2 regions of the Streptomyces cinereospinus genome follow, and region 2 is predicted to be linked to the other one. Evidence: predicted binding sites of a transcription regulator. Region 2 holds the regulator's gene; the other holds the start of a gene.
The links. Region 2 encodes HrcA, which represses chaperone genes, less so after heat shock. Its sites were predicted from a motif close to TTNGCACTCNGNNNNNCNGAGTGCNAA; they were not measured.
Positions count from the first base shown of each region.

Region 1: a site for HrcA is predicted at 6,302-6,328, ahead of groES (co-chaperone GroES). Genes of this name have one in related genera too.

Region 1 is NZ_JBHMCY010000003.1:86,404-110,357, reverse strand. It holds gene rimI (ribosomal protein S18-alanine N-acetyltransferase) at 1-109, shown strand, start outside; gene tsaD (tRNA (adenosine(37)-N6)-threonylcarbamoyltransferase complex transferase subunit TsaD) at 102-1,193, shown strand; gene ACFF45_RS02310 (hypothetical protein) at 1,190-1,447, shown strand; partial or broken gene ACFF45_RS02305 (cellulose binding domain-containing protein) at 1,755-2,009, shown strand; gene ACFF45_RS02300 (LCP family protein) at 2,083-3,195, shown strand; gene ACFF45_RS02295 (THUMP-like domain-containing protein) at 3,226-4,392, opposite strand; gene ACFF45_RS02290 (polysaccharide deacetylase family protein) at 4,483-5,400, shown strand; gene ACFF45_RS02285 (polysaccharide deacetylase family protein) at 5,397-6,212, shown strand; gene groES (co-chaperone GroES) at 6,475-6,783, shown strand; gene groL (chaperonin GroEL) at 6,902-8,524, shown strand; gene ACFF45_RS02270 (ester cyclase) at 8,634-9,341, opposite strand; gene ACFF45_RS02265 (SDR family NAD(P)-dependent oxidoreductase) at 9,487-10,272, opposite strand; gene ACFF45_RS02260 (MOSC domain-containing protein) at 10,355-11,023, opposite strand; gene ACFF45_RS02255 (LysR family transcriptional regulator) at 11,103-11,999, shown strand; gene ACFF45_RS02250 (WhiB family transcriptional regulator) at 12,143-12,475, opposite strand; gene ACFF45_RS02245 (response regulator transcription factor) at 12,861-13,472, shown strand; gene ACFF45_RS02240 (sigma-70 family RNA polymerase sigma factor) at 13,957-14,544, shown strand; gene guaB (IMP dehydrogenase) at 14,699-16,207, shown strand; gene ACFF45_RS02230 (GuaB3 family IMP dehydrogenase-related protein) at 16,324-17,448, shown strand; gene ACFF45_RS02225 (nucleotide sugar dehydrogenase) at 18,160-19,368, opposite strand; gene ACFF45_RS02220 (glycerol-3-phosphate dehydrogenase/oxidase) at 19,632-21,362, shown strand; gene ACFF45_RS02215 (serine/threonine-protein kinase) at 21,423-23,363, shown strand; gene ACFF45_RS02210 (serine/threonine kinase C-terminal domain-containing protein) at 23,538-23,954, shown strand, end outside.
Region 2 is NZ_JBHMCY010000029.1:41,833-47,630, reverse strand. It holds partial or broken gene ACFF45_RS16950 (PP2C family protein-serine/threonine phosphatase) at 1-1,005, shown strand, start outside; gene hemW (radical SAM family heme chaperone HemW) at 1,033-2,265, shown strand; gene ACFF45_RS16940 (DUF3097 domain-containing protein) at 2,389-3,192, opposite strand; gene ACFF45_RS16935 (MBL fold metallo-hydrolase) at 3,222-3,968, opposite strand; gene hrcA (heat-inducible transcriptional repressor HrcA) at 4,130-5,146, shown strand; gene dnaJ (molecular chaperone DnaJ) at 5,147-5,798, shown strand, end outside.

The sequences.
Region 1 (23,954 bases), on a different contig from region 2:
CATCGGCGTCCGGCGCGGCTACTACCAGCCCGGCAACGTGGACGCCCTGGTGATGCGCCTGACCGACCCAGCAACCTCTGTACAAGGAACCGAGATCCGACATGGCTGACGAACCCCTGGTCCTGGGGATCGAGACCTCCTGCGACGAGACCGGTGTCGGCGTCGTGCACGGCACCACCCTGCTGGCGGACGCCGTCGCCTCCAGCGTCGACGAGCACGCCCGCTTCGGCGGCGTGGTGCCGGAGGTCGCCTCCCGGGCGCACCTGGAGGCGATGATCCCGACCATCGACCGGGCGCTGAAGGACGCCGGGGTGAGCGCGCGCGACCTCGACGGCATCGCGGTGACGGCCGGTCCGGGGCTGGCGGGCGCGCTGCTGGTCGGCGTGTCGGCGGCGAAGGCGTACGCGTACGCCCTCGGCAAGCCGCTGTACGGCGTCAACCACCTCGCCTCGCACATCTGCGTCGACCAGCTGGAGCACGGGCCGCTGCCCGAGCCGACGATGGCGCTGCTGGTGTCCGGCGGCCACTCCTCGCTGCTGCTCTCCTCCGACATCACCTCCGACGTGCGGCCCATGGGCGCCACCATCGACGACGCGGCCGGCGAGGCCTTCGACAAGATCGCCCGGGTGCTGAACCTCGGCTTCCCCGGCGGCCCGGTCATCGACCGCTACGCGCGCGAGGGCGACCCGGAGGCGATCGCGTTCCCGCGCGGTCTGACCGGCCCGCGCGACCCGGCGTACGACTTCTCCTTCTCGGGGCTGAAGACGGCCGTGGCCCGCTGGATCGAGGCCAGGCGGGCGGCCGGGGAGGAGGTGCCGGTGCGGGACGTGGCGGCGTCCTTCCAGGAGGCGGTCGTGGACGTGCTCACCCGGAAGGCCGTACGGGCCTGCAAGGACGAGGGCGTCGACCACCTGATGATCGGCGGCGGTGTCGCCGCCAACTCCCGGCTGCGGGCGCTGGCCCAGGAGCGGTGCGAGGCGGCCGGCATCCGGCTGCGAGTGCCCCGGCCCAAGCTGTGCACCGACAACGGGGCGATGGTCGCGGCGCTGGGCGCGGAGCTGGTGGCGCGCGACCGGCCGGCGTCCGGCTGGGACCTGTCGGCGGACTCGTCGCTGCCGGTGACCGATCCGCACGTGCCGGGGCACGGCCACGACCATGTGCACGAGGTCAGCAAGGAGAACCTGTACCCATGACGGTCGCAGTGATGTGGGAGGCGCGGGCGGTGCCCGGGCGCGGGGCGGACCTGCTCGCCTGGGCCCGCGAGCAGCGGCTCGTGCCCGGCCCGCTGCGCCGCGAGACCTTCCGCGCACCGCAGGACCGGGTCCTCGTCATCACCTGGTGGGACGCGGCGGGCGACGCCGAGCTGCCCGAACTGCCGGAGCCGGACGGCGAACTGGTCACGCGGGCGGTCCACCGGTGGCGGTTCGAGTCGGTGGGTGAGGGATGACGGGGGTGCGCGCGGGTCGTCGGGGCCTCTCGGGGTGATGATCCCGCCGGTGTGGGTGGGTCGTCGGGGTTCGTCGGGGTGATGATCCCCCCGGGTGCGCGCGGGTCGTCGGGGTTCGTCGGGGTGATGATCCCCCCGGGTGCGCGCGGGTCGTCCGGGCTCCTCGGGGTCGTGATCCCGCCGGAGCCGTCGGCCGTGCCCGCGCGCGGGTCCACCGCGCCGAGGAGCCCCGCTCCACCCGCCGGGCGTGCAGCACGTCGGGCCGCTCGTCGGGCCCGCCGTCCCGCCGCGCCGTCCGGGCCCGCGGAACACCGGCTTCACCGGCGAGGTGACCATCTCCTGCGTGGGCGCCTCGCTCTCCTCCTGGCGGGCCGAGTGGACGTACGGCGCGGGCCGGCGGATCACCCAGGCCTGGAACGCGCAGTGCGCCCGGAGCGGAGCAACGGTCCGCTGCACCTCCGCGTCCCACAACGGGACCGTCCCGAACGACAGTTCGGTCACCTTCGGTTTCAACGGCTCCTGGAGCGGCGGCAATCCGTCACCCAGCGTGACACTGGGCTGAGAAGTCTGAGATTTTCCGAAGAAAGCGGTGCTCGCATCCCCGCCGGTAATAATTCGGACTTACGTTCCTGTCTGTGACGGGACACGTGACGGAGCGCCAGGGGAGCGAGGACGAGAGCCGAAGCGGCGGTGGAGGCGGCGGAGAGCGCGGGGTCCCCGAGGGCCTCGGGGGCCGGGGAGGGGCGGACCGGCGGTCCGGTGCGCTGCGGGTCGCCGGTCTCGCCCTCGCCGTCGTGCTGGCGCTCGGCGGTGCCGGGGCGGGCTGGGTCTACTGGCGGCTGAACGACAACATCACCGGCGTCGACATCGACGGCGCCCTCGGCGACGACCGCCCGGCGAGGCCGGCGCCCACCGCCTCCGGGTCCGCCGCGACACCGGCCGGGGCGGCGCTGAACATCCTGGTGCTGGGCTCGGACTCGCGCAGCGGCGCCGCCAACCAGTCCCTCGGCGGCGGCGACAGCGCCGGCGCCCGGTCCGACACGGCGATGGTGGTGCACCTGAACACCGGGCGCACCGAGGCCACCGTGGTCAGCATCCCGCGCGACACCCTGGTCACCCGTCCGTCCTGCCCGCTGGAGTCGGGGGGCGAGTCGGCCGAGGCGTCCGGCGTCATGTTCAACACCGCGTACTCGGTGGGCGGTCCGGTGTGCGCGGTGAAGACCGTCGAGTCGCTGACCGACGTCCGGGTCGATCACTACGTCGAGCTCGACTTCGCCGGTTTCGCCGGGCTGGTGGACGCGCTCGGCGGGGTCACCGTCACCACCGGGGCGGACATCGACGACGAGGACAGCCATCTGACCCTGCCGGCCGGCACCCACCACCTCGGCGGCGAACAGGCCCTGGCGCTGGCCCGCACCCGGCACGGCATCGGCGACGGCAGCGACCTGGGCCGCATAGGCCTGCAGCACCAGCTGGTGCGGGCGCTGCTGGACCGGATCGCGTCGACCAGCCTGCTGTCGGACCCGGCCCGCCTCTACGAGGTCGCGGACGCGGTGACCGGCAGCCTGACGACCGACACCGGCCTGGACTCGCTGGCGGAGCTGGTGGGCCTCGGGCAGAGCCTGCGGGGCCTGCCGGCGGACGCGGTGCGGACGCTGACCATGCCGGTGGTCCCGGCGCCGTGGGACCGCAACCGGGTGGTGGCCGACGAGCCGGAGGCGGCGGAGCTGTGGGCGTCGCTGCGGTGACGGGGGCCGCCGGGACGGGCGCGTGCGGTTCTACGGCTGCGCCGGATGCCCCACGAGCATCGTCGGCGCGCCCGCGACCCGGGTCAGGAACACCGTCGCGGCGTTCGGCCCCTGCGGCTTCACCTTCCTGCGCAGTTCCTCCGGCTCCACCGCCGAGCCCCGCTTCTTCACGGTCAGGATCCCCACCTCCCGCTCCCGCAGCAGGGCCTTCAGCTTCTTGACGTTGAAGGGCAGCCGGTCGGTGATCTCGTAGGCGGTGGCGTACGGCGTCGGGCGCAGGTCGTCGGCCGTGACGTAGGCGATGGTCCCGTCGAGCAGTCCGCCGCCGAGCTCGGCGGCCACCTCGGCGACCAGGTGGGCGCGGATGACGGCGCCGTCCGGCTCGTACAGGAAGCGCCCGACGGGACGCACCGCCGGGTCGGGCAGGCCGCGCGAGCGCAGGGAGCGGGGGCCGGGCAGGAGGGTGGCGCGCACCAGGCCGGGCTCGGTGCCGAACCACAGCACCGCCTCCTTCACGTCCCCGCCGTCCGAGACCCACTCCGCCTCGGCGGCGCCGGGCACGGCCTCGTGCGGGATGCCGGGCGCCACCTTGAGGGCCGCGTGCGCGGCGGCCGAGGCCGCCTGGACGGCCCAGGAGAGCGGCGGCGAGTACGCCTCCGGGTCGAAGATCCGGCCCCGGCCGCCCCGCCGCGCGGGGTCCACGAAGACCGCGTCGTACCCCGCCACGTCCACCTCCGTGACGTCCGCCTCGCGCACCTCGATCAGCCCGGCCAGGCCGAGCGCCTCGGCGTTGGCCCGCGCGGCGGCCGCGGTCAGCGGGTCGCGGTCCACGGCCAGGACGCGGATCCCGGCGCGGGCCAGGGCGATCGCGTCCCCGCCGATCCCGCAGCACAGGTCGGCCACGCGGGCCACGCCCAGCTCGCGCAGGCGCCCCGCGCGGTACGCCGCCACGCTCGCCCGGGTCGACTGCTCGACCCCGTGGGGCGTGAAGAACATGCGTCCGGCGTCCGCCGCCCCGAACTTGGCCACCGCCCGCTGCCGCAGCCGTGCCTGGCCGAGCGCCGCCGACACCAGGTCGGCCGGGTGGTCGCGGCGCAGCCGGGTGGCGACGGCGAGTTCCTGGGCGGGGTCCGTGCCGCGCACCTCGTCGAGGAGGGCCCGGCCTTCGGGGGTGAGGAGGGGGGCGAGGTCGTTCACCGGGTCATTGTCGGCCAGTCGGTGGATGGTGTGCCCGCGGCGGCGGTGTCGGCGGGGGTTCGGCGGCGGCGCCTGGGAGGATCCGGCCCCATGCGAGTAGTAGTACAAAATGACAAAAAGAGGGCAAAGGGGCGGCGGGGGCGGACGGCGGCCCGGGCCGCCGTCGCCGTCCTGACCGCCGCCGCCATCGCCTCCGGCTGCGGGCGGGACGACGAGGCGCCCCCGCCCCTCAAGGCGCCCCCGGCCCGCGCGCTGGACGGCTACGCGACCAAGCTGCGCGCCGAGCACGCCGCCAGGGCCGCCGCCGCCGAACGCTGGGGCCTGAAGAGGACGCCGCTCGGCCCGCCGCCCCCGCCCGCGACGAAGCCGGTGATCACCACCCGCGACGGATTCGAGGTGGACGGACACGAGGAGCAGGGCCTGCCGCCCGTCTTCACCACCGTTCCGACCGAGGAGAAGGTCGTCTTCCTCACCATCGACGACGGCGCCGAGAAGGACCCGGCATTCCTGCGGATGATGACCGACCTGCGCATCCCCTACACCGCGTTCCTCAGCGACTACCTGGTCAAGGAGGACTACGGCTACTTCCGGCAGATGCAGGCCCGGGGAGCGGGGCTGAACAACCACACCCTCAGCCACCCCTACCTGCCCGGCCTCTCCTACTCCGAGCAGGAGCGGGAGATCTGCGGCATGCAGGACGTCATCGAGAAGCGCTACGGCACCCGCCCGCTGCTGTTCCGCCCGCCCTTCGGCAACTACGACGCCGACACCCTGCGCGCCGCCAAGGCCTGCGGCGTCAGATACGTCCCGCTGTGGAACGAGGAGGTCTTCGTCGACCACTGGGAGTACCGCGAGTGGGACCGCGACATCCACCCCGGCGACATCGTCCTCAGCCACTTCCGGGGCACGGACGAGTGGGCGGGCCGGATGCCCGACATGATCCGCGTCTTCCTCGACGAGGTCACGGCCAAGGGGTACGCGGTCGGCCGCCTGGAGGACTACCTGTGACCCGGCGCGGCCGGACGGCGGGGGCGGCGGTGCTCCTGCTCCTGGTCCTGCTCGCCGGCTGCGCCCTGCCCGGCACCCGGCCCGAGCGGTCCGCCGCCGAGGCGGGCGCGGCACCCGGCTCGGCCGCCTCGCAGCCCGCGCCGCACCGCCGCTGGGGCCTCTCCACGCCGCTCTCCCCGCCTCCCGCGCCTCCCGCGCGCCCCCGCCCGCCCGCCCGCCCGGCGGGCGGTCTCCCGCCGGTCCTGGACCGCGTGCCGACCCCCCACGAGGTCGTCTTCCTCACCTACGACGACGGTGCCGAGAAGGACCCGCGCTTCGTCGACATGGTCCGCGAACTGCGGCTCCCGGTCAGCATGTTCCTCACCGACAGCGTCGTCGGACCGGGGTACGGCCACTTCGCGCGCCTGCGCTCGGTCGGCGCGAGCGTCCAGAACCACACCCTGGACCACGCCGCCCTGCGCGGCCTGCCGTACGCCGGCCAGCGCGCCGAGATCTGCGGCCAGCAGCAGAAGATCCACGCCCGCTTCGGCGTCCGCCCGCACCTGTTCCGCCCGCCCTACGGCGCCTACGACACCACGACCCGCAGGGCGGCCGCGGACTGCGGCATCGCGGCGATCGTGCTCTGGCGCGCCACGATGAACGCCGCCGACCTCACCTTCGCGGAGGGCCCCGCCCGCCTCCGTCCGGGCGACATCGTCTCGGTCCCCTCGACGGAGACCCCGAGCCCGATGCTCCGCGAACGCACCACCCGGCTGCTGAAGCGCGTACAGGAGGCGGGCCTGACGGTGGGGCGCCTGGAGGACTACCTCTGAGCGGGCGGCACACCCCCGGCCCCGTTCGGCGCGTGCCCGGCCCGAAGGCGCCGAAAAGCGGCCCCGGACGCCGACGCGCCGCCCGGCAATTGGCACTCCGCTTGACCGAGTGCTAACCGCGGTCATAGTCTCGGCTCTGGCACTCCCCACTGGAGAGTGCCAAACACGCGACGGGCAGGTCCGGCACCCGCGACGACGGATCGACCTGGTCGCCACCTCAGACAGTTAACCCCGTGAGATCTCCGAAGGGGGAGGTCGGATCGTGACGACCGCCAGCTCCAAGGTTGCCATCAAGCCGCTCGAGGACCGTATCGTGGTCCAGCCGCTGGACGCCGAGCAGACCACGGCCTCGGGCCTGGTCATTCCGGACACCGCCAAGGAGAAGCCCCAGGAGGGCGTCGTCCTGGCCGTGGGCCCGGGCCGCTTCGAGGAGGGCAACCGCCTTCCGCTCGACGTCAGCGTCGGCGACGTCGTTCTCTACAGCAAGTACGGCGGCACCGAGGTGAAGTACAACAACGAGGAGTACCTCGTCCTCTCGGCTCGCGACGTCCTCGCGATCATCGAGAAGTAATTCACCCCGAGCACACCGCTCTTGAGCTGCGCCCCTGGCCCCCGCGACCGCCAACGAAGCCGGGCGCTGGGGGCGCAGTTTCTTTACCGCAGACTTTTCCGAGAGGGCTCCCGCTGCCATGGCGAAGATCCTGAAGTTCGACGAGGACGCCCGTCGCGCCCTCGAGCGCGGCGTCAACAAGCTTGCCGACACGGTCAAGGTGACGATCGGCCCCAAGGGCCGCAACGTCGTCATCGACAAGAAGTTCGGCGCCCCCACCATCACCAACGACGGTGTCACCATCGCCCGCGAGGTCGAGGTCGAGGACCCGTACGAGAACCTCGGCGCCCAGCTGGTCAAGGAGGTGGCGACCAAGACCAACGACATCGCGGGTGACGGTACGACCACCGCGACCGTGCTGGCCCAGGCGCTGGTCCGCGAGGGCCTGAAGAACGTCGCCGCCGGCGCCTCCCCGGCCGCCCTCAAGAAGGGCATCGACGCCGCCGTCGCCGCCGTCTCCGAGGACCTGCTGGCCTCGGCCCGGCCGATCGACGAGAAGTCCGACATCGCCGCCGTCGCCGCGCTGTCCGCCCAGGACCAGCAGGTCGGCGAGCTCATCGCCGAGGCGATGGACAAGGTCGGCAAGGACGGTGTCATCACCGTCGAGGAGTCCAACACCTTCGGCCTGGAGCTGGACTTCACCGAGGGCATGGCCTTCGACAAGGGCTACCTGTCGCCGTACTTCGTGACGGACCAGGAGCGCATGGAGGCCGTCCTCGACGACCCGTACATCCTCATCCACCAGGGCAAGATCTCCGCCATCGCGGACCTCCTGCCGCTGCTGGAGAAGATCATCCAGTCGAACGCCTCCAAGCCGCTGCTGATCATCGCCGAGGACGTCGAGGGCGAGGCCCTCTCCACCCTCGTGGTGAACAAGATCCGCGGCACCTTCAACGCCACCGCCGTCAAGGCCCCGGGCTTCGGCGACCGCCGCAAGGCGATGCTCCAGGACATGGCGGTCCTCACCGGCGCCACGGTCATCTCCGAGGAGGTCGGCCTCAAGCTCGACCAGGTCGGTCTGGACGTCCTCGGCTCCGCCCGCCGCGTCACCGTCACCAAGGACGACACCACGATCGTCGACGGCGCCGGCTCGAAGGCCGACGTCAACGGCCGCGTCGCGCAGATCAAGGCCGAGATCGAGGCCACGGACTCCGACTGGGACCGCGAGAAGCTCCAGGAGCGCCTCGCCAAGCTGGCCGGCGGCGTGTGCGTGATCAAGGTCGGCGCCGCCACCGAGGTGGAGCTGAAGGAGAAGAAGCACCGTCTGGAGGACGCCATCTCCGCGACCCGCGCCGCGGTCGAGGAGGGCATCGTCTCCGGTGGCGGCTCCGCGCTCGTCCACGCCGTGAAGGTCCTTCAGGACAACCTCGGCAAGGAGGGCGACGAGGCCACCGGTGTCTCCGTCGTCCGCAAGGCCGCCGTCGAGCCGCTGCGCTGGATCGCCGAGAACGCCGGCCTGGAGGGCTACGTCATCGTCTCCAAGGTCGCCGAGCTGGAGAAGGGCAGCGGTTACAACGCCGCCACCGGCGAGTACGGCGACCTGATCAAGTCCGGCGTCATCGACCCGGTCAAGGTCACCCGCTCCGCCCTGGAGAACGCCGCCTCCATCGCCTCCCTGCTGCTGACGACCGAGACCCTGGTCGTCGAGAAGAAGGAAGAGGAGCCGGAGGCCGCGGGCCACGGCCACGGCCACGCGCACTGACACCCGGTCGCGCCGGCACCCGGCCGGCTGATGTCCGGCAGCGCTGAGGCAGGCCCGGCACCACGAGGTGCCGGGCCTCCCCCTTTCCCCTCGCGGGACCAGTGCCGCACTAGCGCTCCAGTTCCTCGAAGACGCCCAGCTGCTCCATCAGCCCCAGCCGGTCGTACTCCCACCAGCCCTCGGCGAGCCTGCCGTCACCGGTGCACCGGAAGACGGTCGTCCCCGTCATGAAGACCTCCCTGCCCGTGGCCGGGACGCCCAGGAAGTCGCCCCGGTGCGTGCCCTTCCAGAACCACCGCGCGCACACCCGGTCGCCGTCGGCGATCAGGTCCTCGACGGTGAACGCGAAGGTGAAGCCCTCCCGCCAGAGCCGCATCTCGCGCCGGATCTGGTCCATCCCGACCACGTCGTCCACGTTGGCCGGGTCGTGGTGGTGGTAGTGCTCCCCCATCACCTCGTCCAGCGGCGGCAGTTCCCCCGGCGCCTGCACCAGCTCGAAGAACCGCCGCACCGTGGCGCTGAACATCTGCTGGTCCCGCACCACGTCCAGATCCGTGAAGGTCGGCATCTCGTCGCACAGCGCGACCATGTCCTGGAAGATCCGGTCGGTCTCCGGCAGCGTGGAGTTGCGCATCGCCTCTTCGTACGACGGGAACTCCACGATCTCGATGAAGTGCGACGCGTCCAGCCGGTCCTTGCCGATCACGCTGTGCGTCGCGGTCCGTTTGCCCTTGGTCTTCTCGACCCAAGCGTCCATCAGCCGGTCCAGCTCCTCGAACCGGCTCGTCTTGCAGTCGATGACCTGCACGAAGGTCATGGCGCCGCCTCCCGTCCCCCCTGGGTCCCGGTGCACGGCTCCATTGTCCCACCGGGACCGCCCGCCGCTCGGGCCGCGGACCACGGGGCGCGACGCCGGGCCCGTGACGGCTGCCGAGAGGTCCGGGGGTGCCTCGGCGGGGCCCCTAGCGTGCCTGGTACTCCGGCCCGTACTTGCGGCCCGCCCGGGAGCTGATCCCGCCGAGCAGTCCGCGCGGCGCCATCTTCACCACGCCCATGAGGGCCTTGTACCGGGGATCCGGGACGGAGAGCGCCTTGCCGCGGGCCAGGTCCGTGAGGGCCGCCGAGACCAGCTTGTCCGCGTCGAGCCACATCCAGCCCGGGATGTTGCCCGTGCCCATGCCGGCCCGCTGGTGGAACTCGGTGCGGACGAAACCGGGGCACAGGGCCATCAGCCGCACGCCGGTGCCCGCCAGGTCGCGGGCGGCCCCCTGGGTGAACTGGACCACCCAGGCCTTGGACGCGCCATAGGTGCCGCGCGGCAGGAAGGCCGCGACCGAGGCGACGTTCACCACGCCACCGCGCCCGCGCTCCAGCATCGCCTGCGTCGCCGCCGACGTCAGCCGCAGGACCGCCTCGCAGTGCACCTTGAGCATCCGCAGTTCGTCGGCCATCGGCACTTCCAGATAGCGGCCGTTGTTGCCGAACCCGGCGTTGTTGATCAGGAGGTCGACGGGGTTCTTGCGGTCGGCGAGCCGGGTGGCGACCGTCTCGATGCCACCGTCCGTCGCCAGGTCCGCCGTCAGCACCTCCGCCTCGATGCCGTGCCGGTCGTGCAGTTCGGTCGCCTGCTCGCGGAGGCGCTTGGTGTCGCGGGCCACCAGGACGAGGTTGTGCCCGTCAGCCGCCAGCCGCCGCGCGAACGCGGCGCCGATTCCCGCGGTCGATCCCGTAATCAGAGCCGTTGTCATGGACCAAGGGTAGTGACCCGGGACGGGGACGACCGGCGGCCGTGCGTGAAGTTTTCGCGGGTTATGCCCTTGTGACCCCAGGTCAGGCGCCGTGCGGCGCGGTGTGGTCGCGGGCCGCCGCCCGCCACTCCGCATGCAGCGCCTCACCCGCCTCCAGCAGCCGCGGCAGCAGCGCGCGCCGCGTCGTCCGCGCCAGGAAGGCCAGGGCGACGGTCACCTCGTGGTCCGGCCGGTACGCGATCTCCACCGGGTCGCCCGCACGGATCTCCCCGGGCTCCAGCACGCGCAGGTACGCTCCCGGAGCGGCCCGCTCCGTGAAGCGCCGCACCCAGCCCCGTTCCCCCAGGTGCTCCTGGAAGGTCCGGCAGGGGACGCGCGGCGAGGTGATCTCCAGCAGCACCTCCCGCCCGATCCGCCAGCGCTCGCCGATCAGCGCCCCGGAGACGTCGACGCCCGCCGTCGTGAGGTTCTCGCCGAAGCAGCCGTCGGTCAGCTCACGCCCCAGCTCGCGCTCCCACGCGTCGAGGTCCTCGCGTGCCATCGCGTACACGGCCTGGTCGTCGCCGCCGTGGAAGCGGGTGTTGCACACCGCGTCCCCGGCCAGCCCGCTCGCCCCGACGCCCCGGGGGCCGGGCGCCGCCACCCGCACGGGACCGTCGGCCGGGCGCTTGCCGATGCCGGTCAGGCCCTGGGGGTGGTCGGTGTAGGGAACGGCCGTCGCGCGGCCCAGGTTCACAGACAGAAGCCTCATGGCCGCACCGTAGGCGAGCAGAACCAAAGTGTCGACGCATTATTCGGCGTCCTACCCAAGCATTGCTTATGCTTGGTGGGTGATCGAGGCCCGTCATCTGCGCGTCCTGCGCGCCGTCGCCGCCACCGGCTCCTTCTCCGCGGCGGGACGCGAACTGGGGTGCACGCAACCCGCCGTCAGTCAGCAGATGAAGGCGCTGGAGGCCTCCGTGGGCACCCCCCTGCTCGTGCGCACGGGCCGCGAGATGCGTCTGACCCAGGCGGGCGAGGCGCTGGTGCGGCACGCCTCGGGCATCCTCGCCGGGCTCACCGCCGCCGAGGAGGAGGTCGCCGCGATCGCCGGGCTGCGGGCCGGGCGGGTCCGGCTGGTGTCCTTCCCCAGCGGCAGCTCCACCCTGGTGCCGGCCGCCCTCGCCGCCCTGCGCGCCGAGCACCCCGGCACCCGGGTCTCCCTGGAGGAGGCCGAGCCGCCCCAGTCCGTCGACCGGCTGCGGGCCGGCGACTGCGACGTCGCGCTCGCCTTCCGCTACGGCGGCGCGGCCGGCGCCGAGGAGTGGAACGACCTGGTCGTCCGGCCGCTGCTCACCGACCGGCTGGTGGCGCTGGTGCCCGAACGGCACCGGCTGGCCCGCTCGGGGTCCGTCGCCATCGGCGAACTCGCCGGGGAACCGTGGATCGCGGGCTGCCCGCGCTGCCGGGGCCAGTTGATCGAGGTGTGCGCGGGGGCCGGCTTCACGCCCCGCATCGACTTCGCCACCGACGACTATCCGGCGGTGATCGGCCTGGTGGGCGCGGGACTGGGGGTGGCGATGCTGCCGCAGCTGGCGGTCGAGTCGGTACGGCCCCGGGGGGCGCGGGCGGTGACGCTGGAACCGGCGGTGCGGCGGGAGATCGTCGCGCTGACGCTGCCGGACCTGGCGCAGGTTCCCGCGGTGCGGGCGACGCTGGAGCAGCTGGCGCGGGCGGCGGCCCGCTAGACGTCCGGCGGTCCGGGGGCGGTCACGGGCGGGGTCGGGGCGGTCGGTCGCGGTCGGTCACGGTCGGTCGCGGGCGGTCACGGGCGGGGCACGCGGTCAAGGGCAAGGGCACGCGTGCGCGTGCCCGGCGAAGAAACGTTCCTTCAGGTGTTCGAGGCGGCGGCGTTCCCGCCGGCTGCCGACGCCGGCACCAGCCGGTGGCGCGCCCGCCCCATGAGTTCCTCGCGCTCGTCCTCGGTCAGCCCGCCCCACACGCCGTACGGCTCGCGCACCGCCAGCGCGTGCGCCGCGCACTGGGCGCGGACCGGGCACCTCATGCAGACCTCCTTGGCCGAGTTCTCGCGAGCGCTCCGAGCCGCCCCGCGCTCGCCCTCCGGGTGGAAGAAGAGCGAGCTGTCCACCCCGCGGCAGGCGGCCAGGAGCTGCCAGTCCCACAGGTCCGCGTTCGGTCCGGGAAGGCGGGAGAAATCTGCCATTGCGTGACCCCTTGCAGCCGTTCTGAGCGGATACGGTGCCCACGACCGTACATCTACGATCTAAGGAGATGAAAATATGACTCATTGCGAATCTAGCCTCAGACACCAGTGAATGGGAAGAAATGGGTCTAAATGGGTCACAGGTTGTGATGAAAGGTTGAGGGTCTCTCGCGCGTGTGTGCAGCGTGTCCGCACCCTCACGTAGAGTGCCGAAGACGGCACACAGCCCCGTAACTCTTTCGAGTGACCGTCGTTGAGAGTGCGGAGGCGGTTGAGAACACAAGCGCTCGGGCAGGCGTCCGAGACGGTCGACCGCACAGGTGACGATTTCGTACCAGCCAGCCTGGAGGCTCAAGGTGACGCGCATCAGCTGCGGAGGGCGGCCATGACTTCCGTCCTCGTCTGCGACGACTCCCCGCTTGCCCGAGAGGCGCTCCGCCGCGCGGTCGCGACCGTGCCCGGCGTCGAGCGTGTGACGACGGCGGCCAACGGCGAGGAAGTCCTCCGCCGCTGGGGTGCCGACCGCTCGGACCTCATCCTGATGGACGTGCGCATGCCCGGACTGGGCGGCGTCGAGACGGTGCGGCGGCTGCTGTCCGCCGACCCCGGTGCGCGGATCATCATGCTCACCGTCGCCGAGGACCTCGACGGCGTGGCCCTCGCGGTCGCCGCCGGCGCCCGCGGGTACCTGCACAAGGACGCCTCCCGCGCGGAGCTGCGGGCCACGGTCACGCAGGCGCTCGCCGACCCGACCTGGCGGCTCGCCCCGCGCCGGCTGCGCTCCGCCGAGATGGGCGCCGCGCCGACGCTCACCGCGCGGGAGATCCAGGTGCTCGAAGGCATGAGCCACGGCCGGTCCAACGCCGAGATCGGCCGCGAGCTGTTCCTCTCCGAGGACACCGTCAAGACCCACGCCCGCCGCCTGTTCAAGAAGCTCGGCGCCTCGGACCGGGCGCACGCGGTGGCGCTCGGGTTCCGCTGGGGCCTGGTGCGCTGACGCCGCCGTGCGGCGCCGCCCGGGCCCCGGTGAGCGGGGACGGCGACGAGTCCCCGCTCGGGTGGGGGAGGAGGCGACACGATGGGGGTACCTCCCCGCCCGGTCCGGGACGGACCGGCCCCCTTTGCCGGCCGTGCCGGGCGCTCGGGTGAGCCGGGGCGTCCGTGCGGGCGCGGCCTCCGGGGCAGTGCTGTCATCCCTGGTCACGGCGGCCGTACCGAAGGCCCCGGCCGGGGCGCGCACCGTTCCGGGGACGGGGCGCGCCGCACCGGAAAAGGGTCCGGTGGCGCGGTCCGGCGCATGGCCGATGCTCGTTTCGGCGCGGATGCCGCATCCTTGAGGTGTGGAGTTCCTCGGGGACGAGTCGGTCGAGCGGAAGGGGAGGGCGCAGGGGATGACTTCCGGCGCACCTGCTCATAACGCTTCGGTGCACAACAACGGAGGCAGTGCCGCGGAGCATCAGCCCGCAGGGCACCATGGACCGATGCGTGACGACGAGGCGACCCCTGCCCACGGGGCGATCGGCGCGCTCGTCCACCGCGCGGTCGACGGGGACGAGCAGGCCACGCACGACCTGCTCGCCCATGTCCACCCGCTGGCGCTGCGCTACTGCCGCACCCGGCTGTCCCGCCTGCCGGGGGACGCGCGCCACTTCGTGGAGGACCTGGCCCAGGAGGTCTGCGTCGCCGTCCTGCTCGCGCTGCCGCGCTACCGGGACACCGGGCGCCCCTTCGAGGCCTTCGTCTTCGCCATCGCCGCGCACAAGGTCGCCGATCTCCAGCGGGCGGCCATGCGGCACCCCGGCTCGACGGCGGTCCCGTCCGACGAGATGCCCGAGCGGCCGGACGACTCGCTCGGCCCCGAGGAGCGGGCACTGCTCAGCAGCGACGCCGAGTGGGCCAAGAAACTGCTGGCCAACCTCCCCGAGAACCAGCGCGAGCTGCTGCTGCTGCGCATCGCGGTGGGCCTCACGGCGGAGGAGACCGGCCAGATGTTGGGAATGTCACCAGGAGCGGTACGGGTGGCCCAGCACCGCGCACTGAGCAGGCTGCGGGCGCTGGCCGAACAGTAGGCGGAGCCCGCCGGATGAACCGGCGGACGCCGTTCTCCGTACGAACGCACGAAGCCACGGGCCGTCCGCCACCGTGGAGAGCGTGGAATTCGACAGTCCGGCTTCCCGTTAGCATGGACATCCGCACCGAGCAAGGCCATCTGGGGAAGGTGTCATGACTGCCAACGTCGACGGAGTGCCCGGAAAATTCGCGACCCTCGGGCTGACCTACGACGACGTGCTGCTGCTGCCGGGCCCGTCGGACATGGCACCCGACGAGATCGACACCGCCTCGTACGTCTCCAGGAACGTGCGGGTCAACATCCCGCTGCTGTCCGCCGCCATGGACAAGGTCACCGAGTCGCGCATGGCGATCGCGATGGCCCGGCAGGGCGGTGTCGGCGTCCTGCACCGGAACCTGTCCATCGAGGACCAGGCCAACCAGGTCGACCTGGTGAAGCGGTCCGAGTCCGGCATGGTCACCGACCCCATCACGATCCACCCGGACGCCACGCTCGCCGAGGCCGACGCGCTGTGCGCCCGGTTCCGGATCAGCGGCGTCCCGGTCACCGACGGCAACAAGAAGCTGCTCGGCATCGTCACCAACCGCGACATGGCCTTCGAGACCGACCGCGCCCGCCGGGTGCGCGAGGTCATGACGCCGATGCCGCTGGTCACCGGCAAGGTCGGCATCTCCGGCGTGGACGCCATGGACCTGCTGCGCAAGCACAAGATCGAGAAACTGCCGCTGGTCGACGACGAGGGCGTGCTCAAGGGCCTGATCACCGTCAAGGACTTCGTCAAGGCGGAGAAGTACCCGAACGCCGCCAAGGACGCCGAGGGCCGCCTGCTCGTCGGCGCCGCCGTCGGTGTCGCCGGTGACGCCTTCGAGCGCGCCCAGGCGCTGATCGAGGCCGGTGTCGACTTCATCGTGGTGGACACCGCGCACGGTCACTCCCGGCTGGTCGGCGAGATGGTCGCCAAGATCAAGTCGAACTCCTCCGGCGTCGACGTCATCGGCGGGAACGTCGCCACCCGCGACGGCGCCCAGGCCTTGATCGACTCCGGCGTGGACGGCATCAAGGTCGGTGTCGGCCCCGGCTCCATCTGCACCACCCGTGTGGTCGCCGGCGTCGGCGTGCCGCAGGTCACCGCGATCTACGAGGCCTCGCTCGCCGCCCGGGCGGCCGGCGTCCCGCTGATCGGCGACGGCGGTCTGCAGTACTCGGGCGACATCGCCAAGGCCCTGGTCGCGGGCGCCGACACGGTGATGCTGGGCTCCCTGCTGGCGGGCTGCGAGGAGTCGCCGGGCGAGCTGATGTTCATCAACGGCAAGCAGTTCAAGTCGTACCGCGGCATGGGGTCGCTCGGCGCCATGCAGACCCGCGGCGACCGCAAGTCGTTCTCCAAGGACCGCTACTTCCAGGAGGGCGTCGCCTCCGACGAGCAGCTGATCCCCGAGGGCATCGAGGGCCAGGTGCCCTACCGCGGCCCGCTCTCCTCGGTGGTCCACCAGCTGGTCGGCGGTCTGCGCCAGTCGATGTTCTACGTCGGCGGCACGAACGTCCCCGAGCTCCAGGCCAACGGCCGCTTCGTGCGGATCACGTCGGCGGGCCTGAAGGAGAGCCACCCGCACGACATCCAGATGACGGTCGAGGCACCGAACTACAGCCGCGGCAGGTGACGCACGCGCGCGCGTGAGCCGGACCGAGGGCGGTCCCGGAGCATCCGGGGCCGCCCTCGTCGTGCCGGTCGGGGATACTGGAAGGCGCTGCAACGCATCAGGGAAAGGCCACACACGTGACTGAGATCGAGATCGGGCGCGGCAAGCGCGGCCGCCGGGCGTACGCCTTCGACGACATCGCCGTCGTCCCCAGCCGCCGTACGCGGGACCCGAAGGAGGTCTCGATCGCCTGGCAGATCGACGCCTACCGCTTCGAGCTGCCGTTCCTGGCCGCCCCCATGGACTCGGTCGTCTCGCCGGCCACCGCTATCCGCATCGGCGAGCTGGGCGGCCTGGGCGTGCTGAACCTCGAGGGTCTGTGGACGCGGTACGAGGACCCGCAGCCGCTGCTGGACGAGATCGTCGGCCTGGACGCCGAGACCGCGACCCGCCGCCTCCAGGAGATCTACGCCGCGCCGGTCAAGGAGGAGCTGATCGGGCAGCGCATCAAGGAGGTGCGCGACTCGGGCGTGGTCACCGCGGCCGCGCTCTCCCCGCAGCGCACGGCGCAGTTCTCCAAGGCCGTGGTGGACGCGGGCGTGGACATCTTCGTCATCCGCGGTACGACGGTGTCGGCGGAGCACGTCTCGTCCTCGCACGAGCCGCTCAACCTCAAGCAGTTCATCTACGAGCTCGACGTCCCGGTGATCGTCGGCGGCTGCGCCACGTACACCGCCGCCCTGCACCTGATGCGCACCGGTGCGGCGGGCGTGCTGGTCGGCTTCGGCGGCGGCGCCGCGCACACCACGCGCAACGTGCTGGGCATCCAGGTGCCCATGGCCACGGCGGTCGCGGACGTGGCGGCGGCCCGCCGGGACTACATGGACGAGTCCGGCGGCCGCTACGTGCACGTCATCGCGGACGGCGGTGTCGGCTGGTCCGGCGACCTGCCCAAGGCGGTCGCCTGCGGCGCCGACGCGGTGATGATGGGCTCCCCGCTGGCCCGCGCGACCGACGGTCCCGGCCGGGGCAACCACTGGGGCATGGAGGCCGTCAACGAGGAGCTGCCGCGCGGCAAGAAGGTCGACCTCGGCACGGTCGGCACCCTGGAGGAGATCCTCACCGGCCCGTCGCACACCCCGGACGGCTCGATGAACCTCTTCGGCGCCCTGCGCCGCGCCATGGCCACCACGGGCTACAGCGAGCTGAAGGAGTTCCAGCGGGTCGAGGTGACGGTGGCGGACTCGCAGCACCGCCGGTAGCCGTACGACGCGTGAGGGCCCGTCCACGGCGGTGGACGGGCCCTTCTGCGTGCCCGCCGGCCACGCGGCGGCCCAGGGCCAGGCGGCGGCCTTGCGGGCGCCGGAGAACGCGGCGATCGCGCCGACGGCGAGGAACAGGAACGTCATCGCTTCGGCGGTCTCCCGCCAGGCGTCCATCAGCAGGTCCAGGTGCTCGGTGAACATCGTGATCGTGGAGACGCCGAGCAGGTCGGCGCTGAGGATCCCGGCGCCGACGGGCCGGCCGAGGCAGACGGCGCCCAGCGAGAACAGGGCGCTCACCCCGGGCAGCACCGGGCCGGCCCCGCCGGCCCCGCCGGCCCCGCCGGCCCCGCCAGCCCCGCCGGCCGCGAGCCGACGAGGCAGCCGACGCCGGTCGCGGCGTAGCCGATCTCGTACTCGGTGATGCCGGCGACGGCGCCGTGGACACCGGCGGTGACCAGGGCACGACGACGGCGGTGACCACGCCGAGCGCCACGTTCCCGCGGGCGGGCGCGGGCGGCGCCGGCGGGACGGGGACCGGCTGCCGGGCGAACGGGTGGCCGTCGGTCGGCAGAATTGACTGGTTCATGACAAAAACCCGCGGGGCGGGTGACCGAGCGGTGTCCGCGCACAGGTGTGCGACGGGGGCGCCGAAGAGTAACAGGCCCACCGCCGCGCGCCACCGGCCGATTTCCTCCCGTGTCGGGCGGGTCAGAGCCGGTGCGCGGCTCCGGTCGGGGTGGCGCCCCGGGTGTCGAGCAGGAGCTGGGCCTTCACCGACAGCCCTTGCAGGTCGTAGGTGCGGTGGTTCTGCAGCAGGATCGTCAGGTCGGCCGCGGCCGCCGCCTCGTAGAGCGAGTCGGCGCGGGGCACCGGCCGGTCGAGGATGCTCCAGGACGGGATGTGCGGGTCGTGGTAGCTGATGGCGGCGCCGAGTTCCATCAGGCGGATCGCGACCTCCTGGGCCGGGGTGGCCTGCTGGTCGGCGAGGTCGGGCTTGTAGGTCACGCCGAGCAGGAGCACCCGGGCGCCGCGGGCCGACTTGCCGTGCTCGTTGAGCAGGGTGGCGGCGCGCTGGACGACGTACCGGGGCATCCGGTTGTTGACCTGCTGGGCCAGTTCCACCATGCGCAGGCCGCGGCCCGCGCGGCCGGTCAGGTCCTGCGGTACGGCGTGGCCGCCGACGCCGGGGCCGGGGCGGAAGGCCTGGAAGCCGAACGGCTTGGTCTCCGCGCAGCGGATGACGTCCCACAGGTCGATGCCCAGGTCGTGGCAGAGGACGGCCATCTCGTTGACCAGGGCGATGTTGACGTGCCGGTAGTTGGTCTCCAGCAGCTGCACGGCCTCGGCCTCGCGGGGGCCGCGCGCGCGGACGACCTTGTCGGTGAGACGGCCGTAGAAGGCGGCGGCCGACTCGGTGCAGGCGGGGGTGAGGCCGCCGATCACCTTGGGGGTGCTGCCCGGGGTGAAGTCGCGGTTGCCGGGGTCGACGCGGCTGGGCGAGTAGGCGAGGTGGAAGTCGCGGCCCGCGCGCAGCCGTGAGCCCTCCTCCAGCAGGGGGCGGAGGAACTCCTCGGTGGTGCCCGGGTGCACGGGCGTCTCCAGGATGACCGTGGTGTGCGGGCGCAGCCGGGCGGCCAGGGTGCGGGCGGCCGCCTCCACCTGGCTCAGGTCCGGTCCGCCGTCCGCGCCTCGGGGGGCCGGGGCGCAGATGACCGCGGTGCGCACTCGGCCGAGCTCGCTCGGGCCCACGGCGTGCCGGAAGCCCCCCGAGAGCATCCGGCGCAGTTCGGCGGGGCTGAGCGAGCCGGGTTCGGGGCCGGTCTTGTAGCCGACGGTGGGGATGCCGGCGGCGACCGCGGCCTGGGCCAGCGGCAGGCCGAGCGGGCCGAGTCCGATGACGGCGAGATCTGCGGGCATGGCGTGGGCCGTCCTTCCCAGTAACCGAAACGGGACAGGTGCGCAAGCCCTGTGGACACAATGAGCCAGCGCAATGTCAGACTAGGAGTAAATATGACCGTTTTGCGGTATTGCGCTTGCTCGTGTCCGCGTGAATTGTCCACAGGCTGGGGGTGTGTGGTGGCTGAAGCCGGACGACGCGGTCAGACTTTGAGCGTGGGGGAGGCGGACCGGGTCCCGCTCGACGGGTGCGGCCCGGGCGAGGCGATCAGCGGGAGGCAGCGGTGAGGACAGCGGCACTGGGACCGGAGCAGCGCGCCGAGTCGCTCGCGGCGATGGCCGAGCGGGAGCTGGACGTACTGGTGGTGGGCGGTGGCGTGGTCGGCGCGGGCACCGCGCTGGACGCCGTGACGCGCGGCCTGTCGACGGGCCTGGTCGAGGCGCGTGACTGGGCGTCGGGCACGTCGAGCCGGTCCAGCAAGCTGATCCACGGCGGCCTGCGCTATCTGGAGATGCTCGACTTCTCCCTCGTCCGCGAGGCGCTGAAGGAGCGCGGCCTGCTGCTGGAGCGGCTGGCCCCGCACCTGGTGAAGCCGGTGCCCTTCCTCTACCCGTTGCGGCACAAGGGGTGGGAGCGGCTGTACGCCGGTTCGGGCGTCGCGCTGTACGACGCCATGTCGATGGCCCGGGGGCACGGCCGCGGCCTGCCGGCGCACCGTCACCTGAGCCGCCGTCACGCCCTGCGCGTGGCACCGGCGCTGCGCAAGGACGCGCTGGTCGGCGCCTTGCAGTACTACGACGCCCAGATGGACGACGCCCGTTTCGTCACCACCCTGGTGCGCACGGCGGTCTCGTACGGCGCGAAGGCGGCCAACCGCGCGCGGGTGACCGGATTCCTGCGCGAGGGCGAGCGGGTCGTCGGGGCCCGGGTGCAGGACGTCGAGGCGGGCGGCGAGTACGAGATCCACGCCCGGCAGATCGTCAACGCCACCGGCGTGTGGACCGACGACACCCAGGCCATGGTGGGCGAGCGCGGGCAGTTCCACGTCCGGGCGTCCAAGGGCATCCACCTCGTGGTGCCCAAGGACCGCATCCACTCCACCACCGGGCTCATCCTGCGCACCGAGAAGTCCGTGCTGTTCGTCATCCCCTGGGGCCGGCACTGGATCATCGGCACCACCGACACCGACTGGAGCCTGGACAAGGCGCACCCCGCCGCGTCCAGCGCCGACATCGACTACCTGCTGGAGCACCTGAACTCGGTGCTGGCGGTGCCGCTGACGCGCGACGACGTCGAGGGGGTGTACGCCGGTCTGCGGCCGCTGCTCGCCGGCGAGTCGGACGCCACCAGCAAGCTGTCCCGCGAGCACACCGTCGTCCACCCGGTGCCGGGGCTGGTCGTGGTGGCGGGCGGCAAGTACACGACGTACCGGGTGATGGCCAAGGACGCGGTGGACGAGGCGGTGCACGGGCTCGACCTGCGGGTCGCCGAGTGCGTCACCGAGGACGTGCCGCTGCTCGGCGCGGAGGGGTACCGCGCGCTGTGGAACGCGCGGGCGCGTATCGCCGCCCGCACCGGCCTGCACGTGGTGCGGGTGGAGCACCTGCTGAACCGGTACGGGTCGATGGCGGAGGAACTGTTCGCCCTCGTCGGCGGCGACTCCTCGCTCGGCGAGCCGCTCACCGGCGCCGACGACTACCTGCGCGCCGAGATCGTGTACGCCGCCTCGCACGAGGGCGCCCGGCACCTGGACGACGTCCTGACCCGGCGCACCCGCATCTCCATGGAGACCTTCGACCGGGGTACCCGTTGTGCCCGGGAGGCGGCCGGGTTGATGGCGCCGGTGCTCGGCTGGGACGAGGACCGGATCGAGCGCGAGGTCCAGCACTACGACAAGCGGGTGGAGGCCGAGCGGGAGTCGCAGCGCCAGCCGGACGACCTGACGGCGGACGCGGCGAGGCTGGGGGCGCCGGACATCGTGCCGTTGCAGGGGCCGGGGGCACCCTGGGCGTGAGCCGCTTGCCGGGTGAGGGACAATGGAGGCTCTGTCAGGGCGGGTTGCATGAGGGGACGCATGTCGGAGGCGGAGCGGGCGGGGACATCCCGTCAGGACACTCGTCAGGACAAGAGCGAGCGTCTTCTCGCCGGGCGGTACCGGCTGGGAGACGTGCTCGGCCGCGGCGGCATGGGCACGGTGTGGCGCGCCGAGGACGAGACCCTCGGCCGCACGGTCGCCGTGAAGGAACTGCGGTTCCCGGCCAACATCGACGAGGACGAGAAGCGCCGGCTCATCACGCGCACCCTGCGCGAGGCCAAGGCCATCGCACGGATCCGCAACACCAGCGCGGTGACGGTCTTCGACGTGGTCGACGAGGACGACCGGCCGTGGATCGTGATGGAGCTCGTCGAGGGCAAGTCCCTGGCCGAGGTCATCCGCGAGGACGGCGTGCTACTGCCCCGGCGCGCCGCCGAGGTCGGCCTCGCCGTCCTCGACGTCCTGCGCTCCGCGCACCGCGAGGGCATCCTGCACCGCGACGTGAAGCCGTCCAACGTGCTGATCGCCGACGACGGCCGGGTCGTGCTCACCGACTTCGGGATCGCCCAGGTCGAGGGCGACCCGTCCATCACCTCCACCGGCATGCTCGTCGGCGCCCCCTCCTACATCTCCCCGGAGCGCGCCCGCGGCCACAAGCCCGGCCCGGCCGCCGACCTGTGGTCGCTCGGCGGCCTGCTGTACGCGGCGGTGGAGGGCACCCCGCCGTACGACAAGGGCTCCGCGATCGCCACCCTCACCGCGGTGATGACCGAGCCGCTGGAGGAGCCGAAGAACGCCGGCCCGCTCCGGGACGTCATCTACGGACTGCTCAGCAAGGACCCCGAGAAGCGCCTCGACGACGCCGGTGCCCGGGCCCTGCTCAAGGCCGTGATCAACGCGCCGGACCCCAAGACGGCCGAGCCCGCGGACGCGACCAAGGTCGTACCGCTGCCGCCGCAGCCGGGCGGGCCCGCCGCGGGCGGGGGACCGTCGCGCAAGGCCGCGGCGGCGGCGACGGGCGCGGCCGCGGGGGCGCGTGCGGCGTCCGGGCAGGGGACCGGCGCGGAGGCCGGCGCGGGACGCACGACGGCCGTGCCGCACTCCGGTGCGTCCGACGCCGCCGGCGCGTCGGGCGGCCGCGGTTCCGGCTGGCCCGTCATGACGCCGCCGGATCTGCCGCCGCGGCCGGCGCCGAGGGCACCGCTCACCGAGGTGGTGTCCCGGCGGACGCTGGTGGTCATCGCCGTGGTCGTGGCGCTCGCCGTGCTCGGGGTCGTGCTGGCCGTGGTGCTCAACTCCGGCGGGGACGGCTCCGGCCGGTCCGGCGGTGGCGACCAGCCGGCCGTCGCGGCGAGCAGGAGCGGCGACACCACGTCGGACGACGGCGGGGCCCGTACCGACGGTGCGGCGACGGAGTCGTCCTCGGCGGGTTCCACGCCGGGCAACAGGCCCAGCGCGAGCGGCGGGGCCGGGGCCGGCACCGGCGGCCAGGAGCCGGACGGCTCCTCCGACGGCTCCTCCGACGCGGGGGACTCCTCGGACACCGCCGCGGTGGAGCGGACGTACCGGGGCGGCCAGGGTTACTCCATCGGGCTGCCCAAGGGCTGGAGGTACGCGTCGTCGGACGAGGCGGGAGACCGGTTCACCGGGCCCGACGGGCAGAAGCTGCTGATCGCCTGGACCTCCACGCCCAAGGACGACCCCGTCCAGGACTGGCAGAACCAGGAGCGTTACATGAGGCGCTCGCAGTACGACCGGATCCGGATAGCGGAGGTGGAGTACCGCGGCTGGAAGACGGCCGACTGGGAGTTCACCTACGCCGACGGGGGCACGAGGTACCGGACCGTCGACCGCGGGTTCGTCGTCAACGACCATCAGGGCTACGCGTTGATGTACACGGCGAGGGCCGCGGCGTGGAACGGCGAGCTGCGCGCGACCACCTGGCGGACACTGACCGCGAGCTTCGAACCGAAGGCGTGAGCGGGCCGCACGGCGGCCCCGGGCGCAGGAGATCTCGGCAGATCTCCCCATCCCCCCGTGCGGGTTGCCTCCGGCACGTATCGTGAGTGGTTGCGAACCGTACGCATCGGGAACGCATCCGGAACGGGACGCCACACGAACGGAATTGACCACCGGGCGACCGGGGGAGGCAACGTGGACGACTATGCGGGGCGGGTACTCGCCGACCGCTACCGCCTGCCGCTTCCGCCCTCGGACGAATACGAACTCACCGAGACCCGCGCCTTCGACACCTACAGCGGGCAGGAAGTCCTGGTGCGGCAGGTGCCGTTGCCGGAGGTCGTCGAGGCGGAGGTGCTCGACGCGGAGGGGCTGCCCGAGGGGTTCACGGCGCGCGACCGGGCGGCCCGGCGGCCGCCGGCCGGACGCGGAGGGGCCGTCCGGCGGCCCACGGACCCGGCGGTACGGCGCGCGGTGGAGGCCGCCCAGGCGGCTGCCGCGATCCCCGATCACCCGCGGCTCGACCAGGTGTTCGATGTGTTCGCCGAGGGCGGTTCGCTGTGGGTGGTGAGCGAGCTGGTGGCCGCGCGGCCGCTGGCCGCGCTCCTCGCC
Region 2 (5,798 bases):
GCCCCCGCCCCCATCCCCGGCAGCACGCCCCTCGGCCCCGCCGCCCCCACCCCCGGTGGCGCCGCCCTGGCCTACCGGCTCGTCGCCGGCGGGCGGCCGCTGGGCTCGCTCGTCATCGGGCGGGCCGGCGTCGCGGGCTTCCCGGACGAGATCACCGGGCTCGTCGAGGACCTCAGCCGCCGGGTGGCGCTGGCCATCGGGGCGGCCCGGCAGTACGCCCGGCAGGCCACCATCAGCGCCGTGCTCCAGCGCGGGCTGCTGCCCGGGGCGGTGGCGCAGATCCCCGGCGTGCGCAGCGCGCTCGTGTACGAGCCCTGCGACAAGGGCGGCCCCAGCGGCGACTTCTACGACCTCTTCCCGGCGGGCGACGGGCGCTGGTGCTTCGCCGTCGGCGACGTCCAGGGCAAGGGCCCCGAGGCGGCCGTCGTCATCGGGCTGGCCCGCCCCTGGCTGCGGCTGCTGGCCCGCGAGGGCTACCGCGTCGCCGACGTCCTCGACCGGCTCAACCAGCTCCTCCTCGACGACGCGACGGAGGCCGCCGACGCGGCCGCCCGCGCCCTGATCGGCCCCGCCGGCCCCGGCGACGGCCCGCAGACCCGCTTCCTGTCGCTGCTCTACGGCGAGCTCGTCCCCTTCGACGGCGGCGTGCGCTGCACCGTCGCCTCCGCCGGGCACCCGCTGCCGCTGCTGCTCGGCCCGGACGGCGATGTCCGCACGGTCGCGCGGCCGCAGACCCTGCTCGGGGTCGTCGAGGACGAGACCTACACCAGCGAGAGCTTCGAGCTGCGGGCCGGTGACACCCTGCTGTGCGTCACGGACGGGGTCACCGAGCGGCGCAGCGGCACGCGCCAGTTCGACGACGAGGACGGGCTGGCGGCGGCGCTGGCGGGATGCGCCGGGATGAGCGCGGAGCTGATCGCCGAGCGGATCAGGCGGCTGGTGCACGAGTTCGGCGGGCGGCCGCCGGAGGACGATCTGGCGCTGCTGGTGCTCCAGGCCGAGTGACGCGCCGCGTACGGGACAATGGGGGACATGCCTTCCGCACTTCCCGACGGCGAGCCCGTCCCCCACGACGGCGCCCTGCCCCCGGCCGCGCTCGCCGGGGCCGCGGACCGGCCCCTCGGCTTCTACCTGCACGTGCCCTACTGCGCGACCCGCTGCGGCTACTGCGACTTCAACACCTACACGGCGACCGAGCTGCGCGGCACGGGCGGCGTGCTCGCCTCGCGCGACAACTACGCCGGCACCCTCGTCGACGAGATCCGGCTGGCCCGCAAGGTGCTCGGCGACGATCCGCGCGAGGTCCGGACGGTCTTCGTCGGGGGCGGCACGCCGACGCTGCTGGCCGCGGACGACCTCGTCCGGATGCTGGGGACGGTCCGCGAGGAGTTCGGGCTGGCGGCGGACGCCGAGGTCACCACGGAGGCGAACCCGGAGTCGGTCGGCCCGGCGTACCTCGCGGCCCTGCGGGAGGGCGGCTTCAACCGGGTCTCCTTCGGGATGCAGAGCGCCCGGCAGCACGTGCTGCGGGTGCTGGACCGCACGCACACCCCCGGCCGCCCCGAGGCGTGCGTCGCGGAGGCACGGGCCGCCGGGTTCGAGCACGTGAACCTGGACCTGATCTACGGCACGCCGGGGGAGTCCGACGACGACTGGCGGGCCTCGCTGGACGCGGCGCTGGGCGCGGGCCCGGACCACGTCAGCGCGTACGCGCTGATCGTCGAGGAGGGCACGCAGCTGGCCCGGCGGATCCGCCGGGGCGAGGTGCCGATGACCGACGACGACGTGCACGCCGACCGGTACCTCATCGCCGAGGAGCGGCTGTCCGACGCCGGTTACGCGTGGTACGAGGTGTCCAACTGGGCCACCTCGGACGCCGCCCGCTGCCTGCACAACGAGCTGTACTGGCGGGGCGCCGACTGGTGGGGCGCGGGGCCGGGCGCGCACAGCCACGTCGGGGGCGTGCGCTGGTGGAACGTGAAGCACCCCGGCGCCTACGCCGCCGCCCTGGCGGCCGGCCGCTCCCCGGGCGCCGGCCGCGAGCTGCTGACCGACGAGGACCGCCGCGTGGAGCGCGTCCTGCTGGAGCTGCGGCTGCGGGACGGCGTGCCGCTGTCACTGCTCCGGGAGCGGGGCCGCGCGGCCGCCCGGCGGGCCCTGGCGGACGGGCTCCTGCGGGAGCCGGAGTACGCGGCGGGCCGGGCGGCGCTGACCCTGCGCGGGCGGCTGCTCGCCGACGCCGTGGTGCGCGACCTCGTGGACTGACGAGGCCGCCGCCCGGGGCCGGACCGGCGAGGCCGCCCGGAGACGCGCCCCGAGGAGGTGCCGTGATGAGGCCGCCCGGAGACGCCCCGTGTCGGTGGACCGGCGAGGCCGTCCGGGTACGCCCTACGCGGGTGCCGTGACGAAGTCGATCAGCTCCTCCACGCGGCCCAGCAGCTCCGGCTCCAGGTCCTTGTAGGAGCGCACCCGCGACAGGATCCCCTGCCACGCCGCGCCGGTGTTCTCCGGCCAGCCCAGTGCCCGGCACACGCCCGTCTTCCAGTCCTGCCCGCGCGGCACCCGGGGCCACGCCTCGATCCCCAGCGACGCCGGCTTCACCGCCTGCCAGACGTCGACGTACGGATGGCCCACCACCAGGGCGTGCTCGCTCGTCACCGCCTGTGCGATCCGCCACTCCTTCGAGCCCGGCACCAGGTGGTCGACCAGGACGCCCAGCCGGGCGTCCGGGCCCGGCGCGAAGGACTCCACGATCGACGGCAGGTCGTCCACGCCCTCCAGGTACTCCACGACCACGCCCTCCACGCGCAGGTCGTCGCCCCAGACCCGCTCGACGAGCTCGGCGTCGTGCCGGCCCTCGACATAGATGCGGCCGGCCCGGGCCACCCGCGCGCGGGCGCCGGGCACGGCGACCGACCCGGAGGCGGTGCGGGCCGGGCGGGCCGGTCCGGAGGCGGGCCTCACCAGCGTCACCACGCGGCCCTCCAGCAGGAAGCCCCGCGGTTCCAGCGGGAAGACCCGGTGCTTGCCGAGGCGGTCCTCCAGGGTCACCGTGCCCGCCTCGCAGCGGACGACCGCGCCGCAGAAACCGGTGCCGGGCTCCTCGACCACCAGGCCGGGCTCCGCGGCGACCTCCGGGACGGGCTGGGGCTTCTTCCACGGCGGGGTCAGGTCCGGAGAGTACTGGCGCATTCGCCCGACGATATGGACAGCTGTACGCGTCACCCGTGCGACACGCCGAACCGCGCGGCCAGGGCGTCGCGCTGGCGCCGTACGAACGCCGCGTCCACCACCGCTCCGTGGCCGGGCACGTACAGCGCGTCCTCGCCGCCGAAGCCCACCAGCCGGTCCAGCGCGTCCGGCCAGTGCGCCGGCACCGCGTCCGGCCCCGCCTGCGGCTCGCCCGACTCCTCGACCAGGTCGCCGCAGAAGACCACCTCGCGGTCGCCCGGACCTCCGCCCGGCACCAGGACCGCCAGGTCGTACGCCGTGTGCGCCGGCCCCACGTTCGCCAGCAGCACCTGGCGGCCGGGCCCCAGGTCGAGGGTCCACTCGCCGGAGACGTGGTGGCGGGGCGGGACCAGCGTGTCGGCCGCCTCCTGGGCCGCCGCCGCGTCGAGGCCGTGGCGGACGGCGTCCGCGCGCAGCTCCTCACGGCCGCGCCGGCCGCCGAGCACGGCGTCGACGCCGACCGCGCCGAACACCTCCGCCCCGGCGAACGCGGCCGCGCCCAGCACGTGGTCGAAGTGGGGGTGGGTGAGCGCGAGATGGGTCACACGCCGGCCGGCGAGCTCCTCCGCCTGCGTCCGCAGCCGAGCCCCCTCCGCGAGGCTCGAACCGGCGTCGATCAGCAGCGCCGCGCCCCGGCCGACCACCAGCCCCACCGTGCAGTCCCAGTCCGGGAGGCGGCAGCGCCCGACGCCGGTCGCGAGCCGCTCCCAGCCCACCTCTTCCCAAGTCACGCTCATACGGCGACGCTAGCGGTACGCCCCGCCCCGCACGACCCGGCGGGACCGGCCTTGCCGGGGGCGTACCCGACGGCCGTACACTGGGCCGGTAAGGCTGGCACTCGCGGGCGTCGAGTGCCAGGGGGAGCGGCAAGGGGACGACGTGCTGGAGGTGTGCGCGGATGCTCAGTGAACGAAGGCTTCAGGTCCTGCGCGCGATCGTCCAGGACTACGTCGGAACCGAGGAGCCGGTCGGCTCCAAGGCGCTCACCGAGCGGCACAGCCTCGGCGTCTCCCCGGCCACCGTCCGCAACGACATGGCGGCCCTGGAGGACGAGGGGTACATCGCCCAGCCGCACACCAGTGCCGGGCGCATCCCGACGGACAAGGGCTACCGGCTCTTCGTCGACAAGCTGGCCGAGGTCAAGCCGCTGACCGCGCCGGAGCGGCGCGCGATCCAGAACTTCCTCGACGGCGCCGTCGACCTGGACGACGTGGTGACCCGCACCGTGCGGCTGCTCGCCCAGCTGACCCGGCAGGTCGCCGTCGTGCAGTACCCGTCGCTGACCCGGTCCACCGTGCGGCACGTGGAGCTGCTGTCGCTGGCCCCCGCGCGGGTGATGCTGGTGCTGATCACCGACACCGGCCGGGTGGAGCAGCGGATGGTGGACTGCCCGGCGCCGTTCGGCGAGTCGTCGCTGGCGGACCTGCGGGCGCGGCTGAACAGCCGGGTCGCGGGCCGCCGCTTCACGGACGTGCCGCAACTGGTGCAGGATCTGCCGGAGGCCTTCGAGGCCGAGGACCGCGGTACGGTCCAGATGGTGCTCTCCACCCTGCTGGAGACGCTCGTCGAGGAGACGGAGGAGCGGCTGGTGATCGGCGGTACGGCCAATCTCACCCGTTTCGGACATGACTTCCCCCTCACCATCCGGCCGGTGCTGGAGGCGCTGGAGGAGCAGGTGGTGCTCCTCAAGTTGCTGGGCGAGGCGAAGGATTCGGGCATGACCGTGCGCATCGGGCACGAGAACGCCCACGAGGGACTCAACTCCACGTCGGTGGTGTCGGTCGGCTACGGTTCGGGCGGCGAGGCAGTCGCCAAGCTCGGCGTGGTCGGACCGACCCGCATGGATTACCCGGGAACGATGGGAGCGGTACGCGCAGTGGCACGGTACGTCGGACAGATCCTGGCGGAGTCGTAAGTGGCCACGGACTACTACGCCGTTCTCGGCGTGCGCCGCGACGCGTCGCAGGAAGAGATCAAGAAGGCCTTCCGGCGGCTCGCGCGCGAGCTGCACCCGGACGTCAACCCGGACCCGAAGACCCAGGAGCGGTTCAAGGAGATCAACGCCGCCTACGAGGTGCTCTCGGACCCGCAGAAGAAGCAGGTCTACGACCTCGGCGGCGACCCCCTGTCGCAGGCCGGCGCGGGTGCCGCGGGCGGCTTCGGCGCGGGCGGCTTCGGGAACTTCTCGGACATCATGGACGCGTTCTTCGGCACGGCGTCGCAGCGCGGGCCGCGCTCGCGCACCCGCCGGGGCCAGGACGCGATGATCCGGATCGAGATCGAGCTGGACGAGGCGGCCTTCGGCACCACGAAGGACATCCAGGTCGACACGGCCATCGTCTGCTCCACCTGCAGCGGTGAGGGCGCGGCGCCGGGGACCTCGGCGCAGACCTGTGACATGTGCCGCGGCCGCGGTGAGGTCTCGCAGGTCACGCGGTCCTTCCTGGGCCAGGTCATGACCTCGCGCCCCTGCCCCCAGTGCCAGGGCTTCGGCACGGTCGTCCCGACCCCGTGCCCGGAGTGCGCGGGCGACGGCCGCGTCCGGTCCCGCCGCACCCTGACGGTGA